4 regions of the Janthinobacterium sp. BJB301 genome follow, and region 3 is predicted to be linked to each of the others. Evidence: predicted binding sites of a transcription regulator. Region 3 holds the regulator's gene; each other region holds the start of a gene.
The links. Region 3 encodes FNR, which switches genes on or off when oxygen is low (the NO sensors DNR and NnrR bind a similar motif). Its sites were predicted from a motif close to TTGATNNNNATCAA; they were not measured.
Positions count from the first base shown of each region.

Region 1: nirK (copper-containing nitrite reductase) is a predicted target of FNR. The motif match lies at 1,674-1,687, and genes of this name have one in related genera.
Region 2: cydD (thiol reductant ABC exporter subunit CydD) is a predicted target of FNR. The motif match lies at 2,192-2,205, and genes of this name have one in related genera.
Region 4: CSQ91_RS25425 (universal stress protein) is a predicted target of FNR. The motif match lies at 1,638-1,651, and genes of this name have one in related genera.

Region 1 covers NZ_PDZJ01000002.1:856,569-860,793, forward strand. Annotated here, with positions in the region: gene ytfE (iron-sulfur cluster repair protein YtfE) at 1-94, opposite strand, end outside; gene nirK (copper-containing nitrite reductase) at 121-1,605, opposite strand; gene norR (nitric oxide reductase transcriptional regulator NorR) at 1,756-3,312, shown strand; gene CSQ91_RS17200 (c-type cytochrome) at 3,453-3,794, opposite strand; gene CSQ91_RS17205 (c-type cytochrome) at 3,806-4,135, opposite strand.
Region 2 covers NZ_PDZJ01000001.1:714,417-718,641, forward strand. Annotated here, with positions in the region: tRNA gene CSQ91_RS03235 (tRNA-Pro) at 38-114, shown strand; tRNA gene CSQ91_RS03240 (tRNA-Arg) at 209-283, shown strand; gene CSQ91_RS03245 (hypothetical protein) at 367-546, opposite strand; gene CSQ91_RS29120 (PEP-CTERM sorting domain-containing protein) at 707-1,273, opposite strand; gene CSQ91_RS03255 (GbsR/MarR family transcriptional regulator) at 1,580-2,131, opposite strand; gene cydD (thiol reductant ABC exporter subunit CydD) at 2,270-3,958, shown strand; gene CSQ91_RS03265 (amino acid ABC transporter ATP-binding/permease protein) at 3,955-4,225, shown strand, end outside.
Region 3 covers NZ_PDZJ01000004.1:61,087-65,311, forward strand. Annotated here, with positions in the region: gene ccoG (cytochrome c oxidase accessory protein CcoG) at 1-1,201, shown strand, start outside; gene CSQ91_RS22320 (FixH family protein) at 1,304-1,828, shown strand; gene fnr (fumarate/nitrate reduction transcriptional regulator Fnr) at 1,832-2,590, opposite strand; gene CSQ91_RS22330 (response regulator) at 2,840-4,225, shown strand, end outside.
Region 4 covers NZ_PDZJ01000005.1:297,914-302,138, forward strand. Annotated here, with positions in the region: gene mltA (murein transglycosylase A) at 1-1,104, shown strand, start outside; gene CSQ91_RS25425 (universal stress protein) at 1,146-1,583, opposite strand; gene CSQ91_RS25430 (MFS transporter) at 1,721-3,004, opposite strand; gene CSQ91_RS25435 (enoyl-CoA hydratase) at 3,103-3,879, shown strand.

The DNA of each region.
Region 1 (4,225 bases), on a different contig from region 3:
CGCAGCAGAAATCCAGGCGGTGCGCATCGAACAGGCGCGTGGCGCCAGGGATGCGGCGAGCCAGTTGGCCCAGGGATAGCTCGATCATTTCCATAACAGTTCCTTGATGATGAATAGGGTTTATTGGCGGGCGCCCGCGTGGTAGACGCCGGGCACGGGTTCGCCAGTCACTTCCAGCACGCCCACGGCGCCCTTGCCGGCGCGCGACAAGGCATGGTCGACCAGCAGATAGCTGCCCGGATGCTGTACCTTGAGTTCGACGATGGTCGCGCCGCCCGGTGCCACCAGAGTGGTTTGCACATCGTGTTTCGGGCTGCTGATCGAGCCTTCGCTGTACACCTTGTCGAAGATCTCGCCGATGATGTGGAACGATGAAATCTTGTTCGGGCCGCCAACGCCGAAATAGATGCGCACCGTCTCGCCGACTTTCGCCTGCAATTTGTGCGTCTTGCTCAAGGCGCCCACTTCGCCGTTGAAGACGTAGTAGTCGGGCAGTTCATTGGCCATTTTTTCCAGGTTCGGTTCCTGGTGCACGGGCGCGCCGTGCGGACGGCCCGTGTACATCTCGCCCTGCATCACGTAATACTCGCGGTCGACTTTTGACAGACCGCCTTCCGGTTCGACCAGGATCATGCCGTACATGCCGGCCGCGATATGCTGCGGCACCAGGGGCGTGGCGCAGTGATACACGTACAGGCCCGGATTGAGCGCCTTGAAGGTGACCGTTTTTTCCTGCCCCGGCGCCACCTGCGTGTGCTGTCCGCCGCCATGGCCGCCCGTCACTGCGTGCAGGTCGATCGAGTGGATCATCTTGCTGTCCTTGGCATTGAACAGGGTCAGTTCCACCGTGTCGCCCACCTTCGCACGCAGCATCGGGCCGGGCACTTGCCGGTTGAAGGTCCAGTACGTAAAACTGGTGCCGTCATCGAGCTTGCCCGGCAGTTCCACCGTCTCCATGCGGTATTTCAGGGTTTGCGGCGCGCGCGCGCCGATGGCGGCCGGCACGGAGGCCGGATTGGCGGCCACGCTGACGGCCGATGGATCGGGACCGCGCATCGGCGACGGTGCGGGCGTGTACAGGGCCAGCGCGGCGGCCTGGCTCGATTCGCTGGCAGCGCTGCCGGCGCCAGCAGCCTTCGGTGCCCCGGCTTCAGCCAGCGAGGTGCCGCTCACTTCCAGCTTGCCTTCCATGCCGATCTGGCGGTGGCCGGGAATCGAGCAGTAATAGGTGAACGTGCCGGCGCGCGTGACCTTGAAGCGCACGGTGGTGCTGCCGCTATTGGCGCTGAACTTGGCCGAGGCCACGTTGAGTTCCGGGATCAGCAGGTCGTGCTCGGCGCCTTCGCCGCTTTTCAGCACGAGTTCGACCGTGTCGCCCACCTTGGCCGCCAGCACGGGATTGACCTGGCCCTTGGCATCGATGAACACCATCTTGCCATCGACGATATTGGTTTGCAGTTCATAGCGCTTGAGCGTGGCGGCGGCGGGTTTGGCCGCAGTGGCGGCAGCGCTGGCCGGCAGGCTCGCCTGGGCTTGCACGGACAGGGGCATGGCCAGTACGCAGACGGCGGCGGCAATGGCCCGGAGAGAGGGAGTCGTTTTCATCAAGCTTTCCTTGGTCTTGTATGCCGGTTCGGCCCCCTTACCTAGGCAAACGACGTGCCAGGAAAAACTTGTTTTAAATCAACGATTTGAAAATTGCAGGGTCGGTATGACCCTTTTAAAGCATGGTCCGTTGTACCCTGCATGGTACTTATGACCACCACTGCCATCCACCTGCTGCTGCTCACCGACCTGGTCGCCGACCTGCCCGTGGCCGTGCGCCTGCAGCGCCTGGTCGGCAGCCTGCGCGCCCACTTCGGCTGCGAGGCCGTGGCCTTGCTCAAGCTCGATGGCGAGCACTTGCGCCCCGTGGCGATGGCCGGCCTGGCCAGCGACGCGCTGGGACGCCGCTTCGCCGTCGCCGACCATCCGCGCCTGGCCGCCATCCTGCAGCGGCGCGGCGTGCTGTGCTTCCATCACGACAGTTCCCTGCCCGATCCCTACGATGGCCTGATCGCCGAGCGGGCCGGCGAGCCGCTGCCCGTGCACGACTGCATGGGCATGGCGCTGGATCTGGAAGGCGAACGCTGGGGCGTGATCACGCTCGACGCGCTGCAGGTAGGCACTTTCGATACGCAGGCGCAGCGCGACCTGGGCGAGCTGGCCTGCGCCATCGAGGCGGCCGTACGCGTCACGCGCCTGGAGGCGGAAATCCGCGCCCTGCGCCTGTCGGGCGGCGCCATGCTGGCCGATGCGCAAGCGCCGCGCGAGGAACACGATTTCGTCGGCCAGAGCAGCGCCATCACGCACTTGCTGCACGAATTGCAGGTGGTCGCCGATTCCGAACTGCCCGTGCTGCTGCTGGGGGAAACGGGCGTCGGCAAGGAACTGTGCGCGCACCGCCTGCACCGCCTGTCGCGCCGCGCCGGCAAGCCCCTGATCCATGTCAATTGCGCGGCCTTGCCCGAGTCCCTGGCCGAGAGCGAATTGTTCGGCCATGTGCGCGGTGCGTTTTCCGGCGCCGTCAGCGACCGGCCAGGGCGTTTCGAGGCAGCCGAAGGGGGTACCCTGTTTCTCGATGAAGTGGGGGAGTTGCCGCTGTCGATACAGGCCAAGCTGCTGCGCACCTTGCAAAATGGCGAAATCCAGCGCCTGGGTGCGGACCGGCCGCGCAGGGTCAACGTGCGCGTGATTGCCGCCACCAACCGCAGCCTGCGCGAGCATGTGCGCGACGGTTCGTTCCGCGCCGACCTGTACCACCGTTTATCCGTGTATCCCGTGCCGATTCCGCCGCTGCGCGAGCGGGGCAATGACGTGCTGCTGCTGGCCGGTGGTTTCCTGGAACTGAACCGCGCGCGCCTGGGCTTGCGCAGCCTGCGCCTGTCCGCCGCGGCGGAAAACGCCTTGTGCCATTACCGCTGGCCGGGCAATGTGCGCGAACTGGAACATGTGATCAGCCGGGCCGCGCTGAAAGCCGTGATCCGCGGCGCGGACCGCAAGGACATCGTGACCCTGGAAACGGATATGCTCGACCTCGATGCGCTGGAAGCGCCGGCCGGCACGGAGGTGCAATCGCCTGTGCCGGTAGCGTGCGGCATGCCGGCAGCGCCGCTGCTGTCCATGCATCAGATCGTGGAAGCGAGCCAGCGCCAGGCCATCCGGCAAGCGCTGGTCCTGCATCAGGATAACTGGGCCGCTGCCGCGCGCCAGCTGGGGCTGGACGCCAGCAATTTACATAAACTTGCGCGCCGGGTGGGCTTGAAAGCCTGACCAAACCTACTGCGCGTCGTGATTTGCGGCCTCCGATGCTCACTGTGCATTCGCACAGCTCCGCGTCTCGGCCACAACTCATCGCCGCTCGCTACGGTTTTGTCAGGTATCAGAACAACTAGTAGACCCTGCGATACCGCTCAGCGGTGAGTGACCAGGGTGCTCGGCAGGCTGTGGAAGTAGGCGGCCAGGTCCTTGATGTCCTGGTTGCTCAGCGGTTTTACCTGGCCCGTCATGATGGCGTTGTTGCGGCCATTGGGCTTGTCGCCCCGCTTATACGCCGTCAGGGCGTGTTCCAGGTAGTCCTTGTGCTGGCCCGCCAGTTTCGGATAGGACGGATCGATGGGCGAACCGTAATCCTTGCCGTGGCAGGTGGCGCAGCTGTATTTTTCGGCCAGGGCCTTGCCCGTGTTGATATTGCCGGCGGCGCTGGCGCCGAACGAGACGGTGGCGCAAACGAGGGCGGCGAGTAGTTTTTTCATCTGGCTGGTCCTCAGTTCGTCTTGGCTTGTTGCGCATAATACGCGGCGACATCAGCGATATCCTGGTCCGACAGGCTGCTGGCAATGCCCTTCATGCTGGGGTGCTTGCGGTCGCCCTTCTTGTAGGCTTGCAGCGCATTCTCGATATATTTTGCCGGTTGGCCGCCGATCATCGGCACCTGGAATACTTCAGGAAAGGTTGCCTTGTAACCGGGAATGCCGTGGCAGCCGATACACATTTCCACCTTGGCAGGGGCTGCCTTGGCGTTTCCTACAATGTCAGCCGCTGTGACGGCATTTGCTATGCCGGCAAGCACGAGAAGTGCAAATATTTTTTTCATAGTGGCAATGTGAACAAAGGTAATCGGAGAAACGCCAGAGCTGGTTTTTTATTGATTTTATGTATTGACAATTAAGGTTGACAATTAATC
Region 2 (4,225 bases), on a different contig from region 3:
TTGACGAAATTGGGTGGGGGCGTTATTATCTTGTCTTCGGAGTGTGGCGCAGCCCGGTAGCGCACCTGGTTTGGGACCAGGGGGTCCAAGGTTCGAATCCTTGTACTCCGACCAAAGTCATAAGCGGGCTGTCAGAAATGACAGCCCGTTTTCTATTCCGCGCTGGCATTTCATTGCTGGCGCGCATGGATTAAAATACTGCACCTCTCCGCCCATCGTTCAACGGATAGGACAACGGTCTTCTAAACCGTGAATGGGGGTTCGATTCCCTCTGGGCGGACCAGTTTCATACTGGCCACGATCATGCGGCGGCAAACTGCCGCAACGCAGCTCCTCTTTCCCTCCATTCGGTTTTCGCGCAGCTGCTCACGGCTGCGCAAACAGTACCACGCTCAGCAAATACAGCAGTGGCGCCGCGCACAGCAGCGCCGAGCATGCCGAAATGATTTTTCTGTTGGCCAGTCGGGCCAGGCGCAGCCGTTCCCGCACGGGCAGGTGCTGGCGGAGCACCTTGCGTGCGCGTGGCTGAAACGGTTGTTCATGCATGAGGACTCCCTCGTCGGTCGGCAGTGGATGCCGCCAAGCATAGCGAGGGGAGTCTAAAAATAGTGTAAACAGTGGGCCTGGCGCCGCAAGTGCGGCGTAAACAGGCCGTGCGTGTGGAGGGCGGCAGCGGGCGCTGGTGCGCCGCTGCCGTTCATGCGGCTTACTTTCCTTGGCGGCGGCGTGCCAGGAAGCCCAGCAGGCCCAGGCCGGCGAGCAGCATGGCATAGGTTTCAGGTTCCGGCACGGCGGAAATGAAGGCCCTGTAGTTGCTCAGATCCTTGGGCAGGCCCGCCACCGTGAAGGTGGTGCCGGCAGCCACGGGTGCGGCCCAGTGGAACACCAGTTCGCCCTGGCCGAAGTGGATGGCCAGGTAGTCATAGGCGGCCGCGCTCGTATAGGAATTGACACCGCCACTCAAGCCTGCCGTGGTGCCGACAGTGCAGCCCGAGGTGGCGTTGTCGCAATACGAGACGGCGGCGCCCAGGCTGGTGCCGAACACGCCATTGATATAACCCTGGATGTCCGAGGGACTCTGTGGCACCAGGTTATCGTCATAATATTTCACCTGCAGTGCCGGCGATGGTGAATAGGTGACGGTGCTGCCGGCGATGACGAAACCGCTGGCCGGACCCACATCCACCCAGGTGGCCGCTTGCGCCGCACTTGCCAGTACAGTCATTGCGGCCAGCATGGATGCCTTGATGGCAATGCTCTTTATGCTTTTCATGAAAATCCCCTTGTGCTTGAGACAGTCGCTTCATAGTGTCGGGACGCGTCCCTGCATGCCGGGGAAGTCATCCCATTGCCCGTTTTAGCTGCTTTTACCTATTTCCTGCGCGTAGTGAATACGCATATGAAAGCTTACTCTTGATATAAATTAATACAATTTTAATAATTCTATTGGCTGGCTTGACAACATCGTATATGGCTATGTTTGGCTGTGCCAGCGATAGCCATCATGAGGTTGGGAAATGGCGTGACAAAGGCGCCAGTTTGTGCTGGCGGCGTCTTGCCTTGGGGAAGGGAGGGGGCGTCAGTCGCTGTTGTTGCTGACGCCAAACAGGCGATCCTTGGCGTTGAGCAGTTTTTGCACCTTGGCGCCCATTTTCATCAGTTGCGCCATCGATTCGGGCGACAGGCGCTGCAAGTCGTCGAACCAGGTGTTGGCCAGGTCGACCAATTCATACATTTCGCGCATGCGCTCCTGCGCATATTGGTCGACGGGTTCCGTGGCCGGCGCCAGCAGCGATTCGCGCAGCACCGTCAGGGTGGGTGCCACTTCGCGGCGGCGGCGCTCGGCGGCCACCACGCGGAAGATTTGCCACACATCGCCCAGCGAGGAAAAATACTCGCGCCGATCACCGGGAATGCGCGACTGGCGTATCAAGCCCCAGCCCTGCAATTCCTTGAGGCCGATGCTCACGTTCGAGCGTGAAAAACTCAGGTGTTCCGCGATTTCATCCGCGTGTAAAGGATGCTCCGCGACAAACAACAAGGCGTACACTTGCCCCACCGTACGGTTAAAGCCCCAGCGGCTGCCCATCTCGCCGAAATGGCTGACGAAGGTCAGGATCAGCGGCGTCATTTGGATATGTTGAGTTTTCATAATTATCTGAATTTTTTCACGCCACACCCGCAGGGTCAATTGATATATGTCATGTTTCGCAGTATTATACAAAATATCGAATTTACAGAAAATTCTGAAAACTCAAAAAGTATAGATATGCCGACCACGCTCTTGTCGTTGCCCCGCTTTATTCTTCCCCGTGTCGCCAGCCTGGCGCAGGGCGGTGCCGCCTTGCTGTGGCTGCCACAAGCGGCCTTGCTGGCCTGGGCCGTGCAAGCCATGCAGGGCGGTGCGCCCTGGCGTGCGGCCCTGTTGCCAGCCGCTGGCGTGCTGCTGTTGGGTGTGCTGCGCGCCGGCTGCGAAGCGTGGGGCGCGCGGCGCATGTATGCGGCGGCGCGCGAGCACCTGTCGACCTTGCGGGCGCAAGTGGCGCAAGCGCTGGCGCAGCGTTCGCCGCTGGACCGCCAGCGCGCCCAGTCGGGCCAGGCGGCCAGCGTCATCGCCGAACAGGCCGAAGCCATCGTGCCGTATCTGGTGCGCTACAAGCCGGCACGCTGGAAAGTCATGCTCGTGCCGCTCGTGATCCTCGCCGCAGTGACGCCGCTGTCGTGGATCGCCGCCTTGATCCTGCTCATCGCCGCGCCCCTGATTCCCGTCTTTATGGCCCTTGTCGGCATGGGCGCGCAAGCGGCCAGCCGCGCACAGATGGTGGAGATGGGCAGCATGAACGCCTTTCTGCTGGACCGCCTGCGCGGCCTGGCCACCTTGCGCGCGCTCGACGCCGTCGACGCCACGGCTGAACGGCTGGACGCCTCGTCGCAATCCGTGCGCCGGCGCACGATGGTGGTGCTGCGCATCGCTTTTTTGTCGTCCGCCGTGCTGGAACTGTTTTCCGCGCTGGGCGTGGCCATGGTGGCGGCGTTTATCGGTTTCTCCTTGTTGGGCAGCATCAATTTCGGCACCTGGGGCCGGGAACTGAACCTGGGGCAGGGCTTGTTCATCCTGCTGTTGGCGCCCGCGTTTTTCGAGCCCTTGCGCGAACTGGCTGCCGTCTGGCATGACAAGGCAGCCGGCGAAGCGGGCCTGGCCGGCTTGCACGACCTGGCGGGCGAGGGTGTGCCCCTGCCTGGCGCGCAGGTACTGCCTGCCGCCGTCTCCGCCGCCGCCATGGCGGTGGCGGCACCGCCCGCCGTGGAGCTCCGGCAATTGCGCTTTGCCCATCCCGGCGAGGCCCCCGTGTTCGACCGTTTCGACTTGAAGGTGCTTGCCGGCGAGCATGTGGCCCTGCTGGGCGCCAGCGGCGCCGGCAAGACCACCTTGATGTCCTTGCTGGCCGGCTTGCTGCCCGCCAGCGGCGGCGACATCCGCATCGGCGGCGTGCGCCTGACCGACAGCACGGTCAATACCTTGCGCCAGCGCATGGCCTGGATGGGGCAGCGCCCGCACGTGTTTGCCGCGTCCGTCAGCCAGAATGTGACCCTGGGCCGCGTTGGCGCGAACGCCGCGCAAGTGACGCAGGCCCTGCACCTGGCTGACCTGGCTGCCGTGGCGCAGGCGCAGCCGGCCGTCATGCTCAGCGATGGTGGCCAGGGCTTGTCCGGCGGCGAAGCCGTGCGCCTGGCCCTGGCCCGCGTGGCCCTGCATCCGCATGCCGACCTGCTGCTGGTCGATGAACCGACGGCGCACCTGGACAGCGAAACGGCGGCGCGCGTGACGGACGCCTTGCTGGCACTGGCGAAAGGCAAGACGATGATCGTCGCCACGCACGACCCCGTGCTGGCTGGCCGGCTGCAGCGCACGGTGCAGGTCGATGCCCGGGTCCTGGTACAGGAGCAGCAGGCATGAAAAATTCACTGATACGCAACCCCGTCCTGCGCCAGTTGCTGCTGGCCCAGCCCGGCAAGCTGATCGGCGGCGCCTTGCTGGCGGCCCTGACGGCGGTGTCCGGCATGGCGTTATTGGGCTTGTCCGGCTGGTTTATTACCGCCACCTCGATCGCCGGCCTGCATGCGTCCACCGCGATCCTGTTCGACGTGTTCGGCCCGTCCGCCGGCATCCGCCTGCTGGCCATTGGCCGCACGGGTTCGCGCTATGCGGAGCGCCTCGTCACGC
Region 3 (4,225 bases):
GTTCTACATTTTCGGCGTCGTGCTGTGGCCCCAGGATTTCATCTATCTGGCGGCCCTGCTGATCATCTGTGCGTATTTGTTGTTCCTCGTCACGGCCATTGCCGGGCGGGTGTGGTGCGGGTTCTCCTGCCCGCAAACGGTATACACGGAAATTTTCCTGTGGGTCGAACGCCGCATCGAGGGCACGCGCAGCGCGCGCATGGCCCTCGACAAGCAGGGCCCTTCCGTGCGCAAGGCCTTCAAGAAGACGGCCAAGCACCTGGTATGGGGCGCCATCGCCCTGTGGACGGGCTTTACCTTTGTCGGCTACTTCACGCCGATCAAGGAACTGGCGCAGTCGGTCACCACCCTCAATTTCGGTCCCTGGGAATGGTTCTGGGTCTTGTTCTACAGCCTGGCAACCTACGGCAACGCGGGCTGGCTGCGCGAGCAGGTGTGCAAATACATGTGCCCCTACGCGCGCTTCCAGAGCGCCATGTTCGACCAGGACACGCTGATCATCACCTACGATGCCAAGCGCGGCGAACCGCGTGGCGCCATGAGCAAGAAGGCCGGCAACAACGACAAGCTGGGCGATTGCATCGACTGTACCCTGTGCGTGCAGGTGTGTCCGACCGGCATCGATATCCGCAACGGCCTGCAGTATGAATGCATCGGCTGCGCCGCCTGCGTCGATGCCTGCAACAGCGTGATGGACAAGGTCGAGCGGCCGCGTGGCCTGATACGCTACAGCACCGACCATGCGATGGAAAACAACTTCAATTCGAAGCAGATACGCCAGCGCGCCATGCGCCCGCGCGTCTTGATCTACACTTCCATCCTGGCCCTGATCATCATCGCCGTGTGTACCTCGCTGGCCCTGCGCACGCCCCTGAAAATGGACGTGATCCGCGACCGCGGTTCGATGGGACGCGAAGTGGAGGACGGCATGATCGAAAACGTCTACCGCCTGCAGATCATGAATACGTCCGAGCAAAGCCAGCATTTTAAAATCAGCGCTTCCGGCTTGCCGGGCCTGACCTTGCTGACGCGCGAAGAAGTGACCTTGCAGCCGACGGAAACGCTGGGCTGGCCGATCCGCCTGCGCGTGCCGCACGGCGTCGGCGAGAAGGGCTCAAACAAGATTGCGATCGAATTGCAATCGCTGGACGATCCATCGCTGCATGTGCGTGAAAGCGCGGTATTCATCGTGCCACGTTAACAAGGAAAGGCGGACGGGGACCGGGTGCCCTCGCCGCCGCCACGAAGTTGCAGGAAGGCCGGTCCCCATGCGGGGACTGGCTGATTAAACAGGAGAAATATCATGTCCGACAGTCTGAAACTGCAAGCACCCGTTGCACCGTGGTACAAGCATCGCTGGCCATGGCTGCTGATGATCGGTCCCGGCCTGTCCGTGGTCGTCGGCAGCTTCATGGGCTATATCGCGTTTACGCAGCCCGATGCGCTGGTGGTGGGCGATTATTACAAGCAGGGCAAGGCGATCAACCAGGATTTGAAGCGCGACACGATCGCCAGCGACCTGGCCATGGATACGCGCCTGTCATATGACGTGGCTGCAGCGCGCCTCAGTGGTTCCGTGCACAGCTTCGGCAAGGCCTATCAGGCGCCTTTGCTGCTGCACCTGGCGCATGCGACCCTGCCGGAAAAGGATATCAAGCTGCTGGTGCAGCCCGATGCGGCCGGCAATTTTTCCGTAGCACTGCCGATGCTCGAACGCAGCCGCTGGCAAGTGCTGGTGGAAAACGACAAACGCGAGTGGCGCCTGTCCGGCATCTGGACCTGGCCCCTGCAACGCAGCATCGCGCTACATGCGGACGAGGAACTGTAAGTCTTATTTGCAGACGTCCGTGCCGGCCGTAATGGCTTTCAACTTGGCCGGCTGCAGGATTTCGATCTCGCGGTTCGAGACGCGCAGCCAGCCTTCCTTCTTGAATTTCGACAATAAGCGGCTGACGCTTTCGATGGTCAGGCCCAGATAGTTACCGATTTCCTCACGCGACATGCGCAACTGGAAATTGCTGCCCGAATAGCCGCGTGCTTCATAGCGCGACGCCAGGTTGACGATGAAGGCGGCAAAACGCTGAGTCGCCTGCATATTGCCCAGCAATAGCATGACGCTTTGCTCGCGCGTGATTTCCTGGCTCATCATGCGGTGGAAATGACGCAGCAGGGTCGGCATATTGCCCAGCAATTGTTCCAGGCTGGAAAACGGAATTTCACACACTTCACTGTCTTCCAGCGCCACCGCATTACAGTGGTGGCGGTCGGCGCTGATGGCATCCATGCCCAGCAGTTCACCGGCCATCTGGAAACCCGTCACCTGCTCTTCGCCACCCGGATTGATCTGGTAGGTCTTGAAGTGCCCGAGGCGGATCGCGTACAGATTCTGGAACGAGTCGCCGATGCGGAACAGCGAGGCCCCACGCACGATCTTGCGGCGGCGGCCGATGATCTGGTCCAGCCTATCCATGTCGCCCACATCGAGGCCCATCGGCAGGCACAATTGATGCATGCTGCAGGTCGAGCATCGTGCACGCAACGCCTCCACGTTCACGGTGGGCAAGGTGGGAGTGAGTAGCGCTTCAGTCATGTCGGTACCTTTTAGAAAATGCAACAACAAGTTTACTGCATACAGCTGCATACAGGGTTGCCGTATGCCAATTTCACCGTAAATTCGGCGAATAAACGACGTCCAGCCTTTAATTATATGGCAACATCGTCAAAAGCCCATACGGGGCGGGCAATTTGCGCGGCGGCGCTTGCCAAGCTGGGGTATTGATAGGAAAATTCCTGACAGCATTATCTGCCGCCTGTGCCGCCCGGCACTGAAAAGGAAATCATGAAGCCTCTCGGCATTAAAGCAAAAGTCGCGCTGGCCACCAGCCTGACCTCGATCGCCATGATCGCGCTGGTCACCATGATCCAGGTGCAGCACATGCGCGACGACTTCACCCGAGTACTGCTGAGCCAGCAGTCATCGCTGATCAGCCGCACCGCTGCCGAGCTCGACGACAAGCTGGGCATGCTGCTGCAGATTGTCACCCTGACGGCCAGGCAGCAGCCGCCGGAACTGATCGCCCAGCCCGCCAAACTGCGCGAATACTATGCGCGCCGCTCGATGCTGGTGCTGTTCGACGACGTGCTGGTGCTCGACGCGCATGGCGCCATCGTGGCCGACATGCCGGAAGTGACGGGGCGCGCCGGCATCAACGTCGCCGAGCGCGAGTATTTCCAGACCGTCCTGCGCACGCGCCAGCCCATGATTACCGAGCCGATGCTGGGCAAGTCGAGCGGCATGCCCATCGTGCAGATGGTGGCGCCCGTGCTGGCCGCCGATGGCCAGGTGGCCGGCGTGGTGATCGGCGTGCTGCGCCTGTACAAGGACAATCTGCTGGGCCGCCTGCGCTCGGAAAAGATCGGCAAGAGCGGCTATTACTTCATCCTCACGCGCGGCGCCGTGCCGCGCTACGTGCTGCACCCCGATACCAGCCGTTTGCTGCAGCCGCGCAAGCCGAACGCCAACCTGACGACCACCCAGCTGCTGAAGGAGGATGGCGAAGGCAGCATGGTCAGCACCAACAGCCGCGGCATCACGGCCGTCAACAGCTTCAAGCGCCTGAAATCCGTGAACTGGCTGCTGGCCGCCTCGCTGCCCGTCGAGGATGCCTTCGAACCGTTCGATGGCGTACTGTACCGGCTGGTGCTGTGGAGCATCCTCGCTTCGCTGCTGGCCGCCTTTGTTCTGGGCTTGGTCACCGTACGCCTGCTGTCGCCGCTGGTGCGCCTGCGCGACACCCTGCTGGCCCTGCGCACCAGCGGCAGCCGTTTCACCCCCGTGCCGGTACAGCAGCGCGACGAGATCGGCGAACTGACGGAAGCGTTCAACGGCCTGATGAGCGAACGCGACCGCCTTCAGCAGGAACTCGAAGCGCGCGCGGCGGAGCTGGAGCAGGAACGCGACCGGGCCGAGGCGGCCAACCGTGCCAAGAGCGATTTCGTGGCCAACATGAGCCATGAAATCCGCACGCCCCTCAATGCCGTGCTGGGCATGGTGTATTTGCTGGGCAATACCAGGCTCGACACGGAACAGCGCAAGTACCTGACCATGGTCAGAGTGGCGGGCCAGTCGCTGCTGGGCATCCTCAACGATGTGCTCGACTATTCGAAGATAGAGGCGCGCCGCATGGAATTGTCGCCCGTCGAATTCGACCTCGACGAAGTCATG
Region 4 (4,225 bases), on a different contig from region 3:
AGGCCGGTGCCGGCCAAGCCTGCCGATGCCAAGGATGCCACGGATGTGGCGGCGCCCACCTTCGTGCCCGCCAAGTTTGCCGCCTTGCCAGGTTGGGCCCGCGACGACATGCGCGCCGCCTGGCCCGCCTTCATGGCTTCGTGCGGCGTGCTGGTCAAGCGTCCTGACTGGAAAGAATCGTGCACGATTGCGCGCCAGGTGAATGCCGACAGCGACAAGGCCATCCGCCTGTTTTTCGAGACCTTCTTTGTGCCCAATCAAGTCGTCACCGCCGATGGCGCCAATACTGGACTGGTGACCGGTTATTACGAGCCATTGCTGCACGGCGCGCGCAAGCGCGGCGGTCCATATCAGACACCGCTGTACAAGGTGCCTGACGACCTGGTCTCGGTGGACTTGTCCGGCGTGTATCCGGAATTGAAAAACATGCGCTTGCGTGGCAAGCTGGTCGGCAAGAAGGTGATACCGTACGCAACCCGCGCCGACATCGAGCGCGCCACCTCCGTCACGGGCAAGGAATTGCTGTGGGTGGATGATGAAGTTGAGGCGTTCTTCCTGCAAGTGCAGGGTTCCGGGCGCGTGCAGTTGACCGATACGCAGGAAACCGTGCGCGTGGCGTACGCGGATCAAAACGGCCATCCGTACAAATCGATCGGCCGCTACCTGGTCGACAAGGGCGAGCTGACCTTGAGCCAGGCATCCGCGCAAGGCATCAAGGCGTGGATCGCCGGCCATCCCACGCGCAAGGATGAATTGTTCAACGCTAATCCCAGCTATGTGTTCTTCAAGGAGGAGCGTCTGCCCGACCCGAAAGTGGGGCCGAAGGGCGCGCTGGGCGTGCCGCTGACGCCGCAGCGCTCGGTAGCCATCGATTCGCGCTTCCTGCCGCTGGGCGCGCCCGTGTTTTTGTCCACCACGCAAGCCAATAGCGAGATTCCCATGCAGCGCCTGGTGATGGCGCAGGATACGGGCGGCGCCATTCGCGGGCCGATCCGTGTCGATTATTTCTTTGGCTTTGGCGCGGAAGCGGCCGAGAATGCGGGCCGCATGAAGCAGAGCGGCGCCGTGTGGGTGTTGTTGCCGAAACAGGCGCCGGCGCGCTAGAGGAGGTGCGCGGCGCCGGGGGGTGATGGTCTGGCGTCAGCTTAGCGCAGAACCATCACTGGCAAGTGCGTGTGGGCCAGCACTTTTTGCGTTTCGCTGCCCACGAACAGCTTGTTCAAGCCCTTGCGGCCATGCGAGGCCATCAGGATGATGTCGCAATGATAGGTCTGCGCCGCATTGACGATTTCATCGTGCGGGCTCGGTGACACGGCCACCACGCCTTCGAAGGGTACACCGGCGGTGCGGGCCGCTGCGCCGATCTTGTCGATGGCGCGTTGCGACGCTTCCTGCATCTGCTGTTCATACAGGCTGGCGTCGAGCACGATGCCGCCGTCGGCCATCGGCGAAAACGGAAAGGGCTGCACCACGCTGATGGCGACCAGCTTGGCTTTGTTCAATTGGGCGAAGGCGAGGGCGGTCTCGGCGGCCTTGTCGGACAACGGCGAGCCGTCGGTGGGAAATAAGATGGTGTTAAACATAGCGTGCTCCTCAAGTGATGTAAGACAGCTTATGGATTTATATCAATTAAAACCTTGATGTAAATCAAACCTCACAGGCTTTGGCGTGAATAGTGTCGCCAAGGCAATCTTTTAGCAGTGTATGCCCATTCATGGCGTCAGGTGCGCACGCTACGCAGCGGCGTGCCCCACACCATGGCTGCTGTCAACAGGATGCTGCCGGCCGCGATGCAGGCAAGGCCATTGCGCACGCCAAAGTGTTCCGCGATCCAGCCGGCGGCCAGCGCGCCCAGCGGCGCCGTCGCCACCGTCAGGAAGCGCATGGTCGACGTCATGCGGCCCAGCATGGGGTCGGGCGTGACCTTCTGGCGCAGGCCCAGATAGGGAATAAAGAACAGCATCACGCCGCAATCGAAAAAGAACATCAATATGGCATACGCCACGGCGCTGGCGGCCGCGCTGCCGAACAGCGCGGCGGGAATCGTTGGCGTCAGGGCAAAGCAGAGCGAGGTCGATGCCAGGCCGATCAGGATGGTGCGGCCGGCGCCGTAGCGCTTCGTCAATGGCTTGACGATGAAGGCGCTGAGCAGCACGCCGGCGCCGCCCAGCATCTGCGTCATGCCCAGCACGCCAGGACTCATGCCCAGGTCGCGCGTGGCGAACAGCACCGTCAAGGCCATGCTGGCGTAGAACAGGAAGTGCCAGATGCCGGCGCCCCAGGCCAGCGCGCGCAGCAGCGGTTCGCGCCAGACGAACAGCAAGCCGTCGGCGATGTCGCGCAAGGCGTGCTTGTCGGATGGGGCGGGGCGCGGGTCGCGCACGCTCATGGCACGCAAATTGAAGACGGAAATCAGATAGCCGCAAGCCGTGCACAGGATGGCGACGGGCGCTGACAAGACTTGCACCAGCACGCCGGCCAGGCCGGGGCCGATCAGGCGCGAAGCCGATTCGGTGGCGGCAAATTTCGATTGCGCATCGATCAAGCCGTCGCGGCCCACCAGGAAAGTCAGAAACACCTGTTCGGCACCGCCACCGACGACGAAGCCCGTGCCGATGATGAACCCCACTATATATAACCACGGCATGGACAGCACGCCGCACCAGTAAGCCACGGCCACGCTGGCCAGGGCCAGGCCGGACATGCTTTCGCTGAACAGCATGATCGGGTGCTTGCTGCGCCGGTCCAGCAGCACGCCGACGGGCAAGCCGAAGAGGGCGAACGGCAGCGCCTGCAGGGCAACCAGCACGCCCATCTGTTCCGGCGTCGCATGCAATAACAGTACCGCGCACAAGGGCAGGGCCAGCGAGGTGATCTGGGCGCCGAAGCAATTGAGGCCGTTGCTGAACCACAGGCGGCGGAAATTGACGCTGGCGGCGCTGCCGTCGCCGCGCAGGTAATGGGCGCAGTACTGGAAGAGGGCGGAGAAAATATCTTGCTCGATATGAAAATGATCAGGCTCACAATAATAGCAGCGCGCCTGCCGCGCCGCTGCCGTTAGCCGCTACAATCGTTGCACCGTGTTCATCCAGAGGAGACTATATGCAATACGAAGACTTGATCATCGATATCCAGGACAAAGTGGCGGTCATCCGCCTGAATCGCCCGAAGGCATTGAATGCCTTGAACGACAACATGATGAATGAGCTGGGCGACGCCTTGCTGAAGTTCGACGCCGACGAGAATATCGGCTGCATCGTGCTCACGGGTAGCGAAAAAGCGTTTGCCGCCGGCGCCGACATCGCCGCCATGGCCGATTACACCTATCCGGACACTTTTACCCAGGGCTACATCAGCCGCAACTGGGAACATATCTTGCGCGTGCGCAAACCTGTGGTGGGCGCGGTGGCTGGTTATGCGCTCGGTGGCGGCTGCGAACTGGCCATGATGTGCGACTTCCTGATCGCTGCCGACAGCGCCAAATTCGGCCAGCCGGAAATCAAGGTCGGCGTCACGCCGGGCGCGGGCGGCACCCAGCGTCTGCCGCGCGCCATCGGCAAGGCCAAGGCCATGGACCTGTTTCTGACGGCGCGCACCATTGACGCTGCCGAGGCGGAACGCATCGGCCTCGTATCGCGCGTGGTGCCGGCCGATAAATTGCTGGAAGAAACCCTGGCTGCCGCCAAGACCATTGCCGCCATGCCGACCTCGGTTGCCATGATGATCAAGGATTGCGTCAACCGCGCCTTTGAAACTACCTTGACGGATGGCGTCGCCTACGAGCGTCGTTTGTTCCAGGCCGCCTTCGGTACGCCTGCGCAAAAAGAAGGCATGCACGCTTTCCTGGAAAAGCGCTTGCCAAACTTCGACGGTCTTTGATATGATTCGCCTCCCCGATGAGACGCACTGGTTTGCGGCACAAAAGGGACGGCCTTCCGGGGCTGTGTAGTAAAAAAGAAGGTTGACGAAATGCTGCAAACGCTTCATACTCTTCCTTCTTCGCAGCTGACAAACACAACGCTTTGTCGATAGCGCGAAAGCAGTAGCCGAATACAGTTCTTTAACAATTAACAGTCGATAAGTGTGGGCATTTGATGTAAGTGCAGCGTCAATCTTCGGATTGGCGTCAAACTTAAAATATATCAAATGTTCACAAGAAATAATGAAATAGGCGCTACGAAAGTAGTGGCCTGTCAGTTTTTTGAGTGAGCGACCCGTCGCAAGA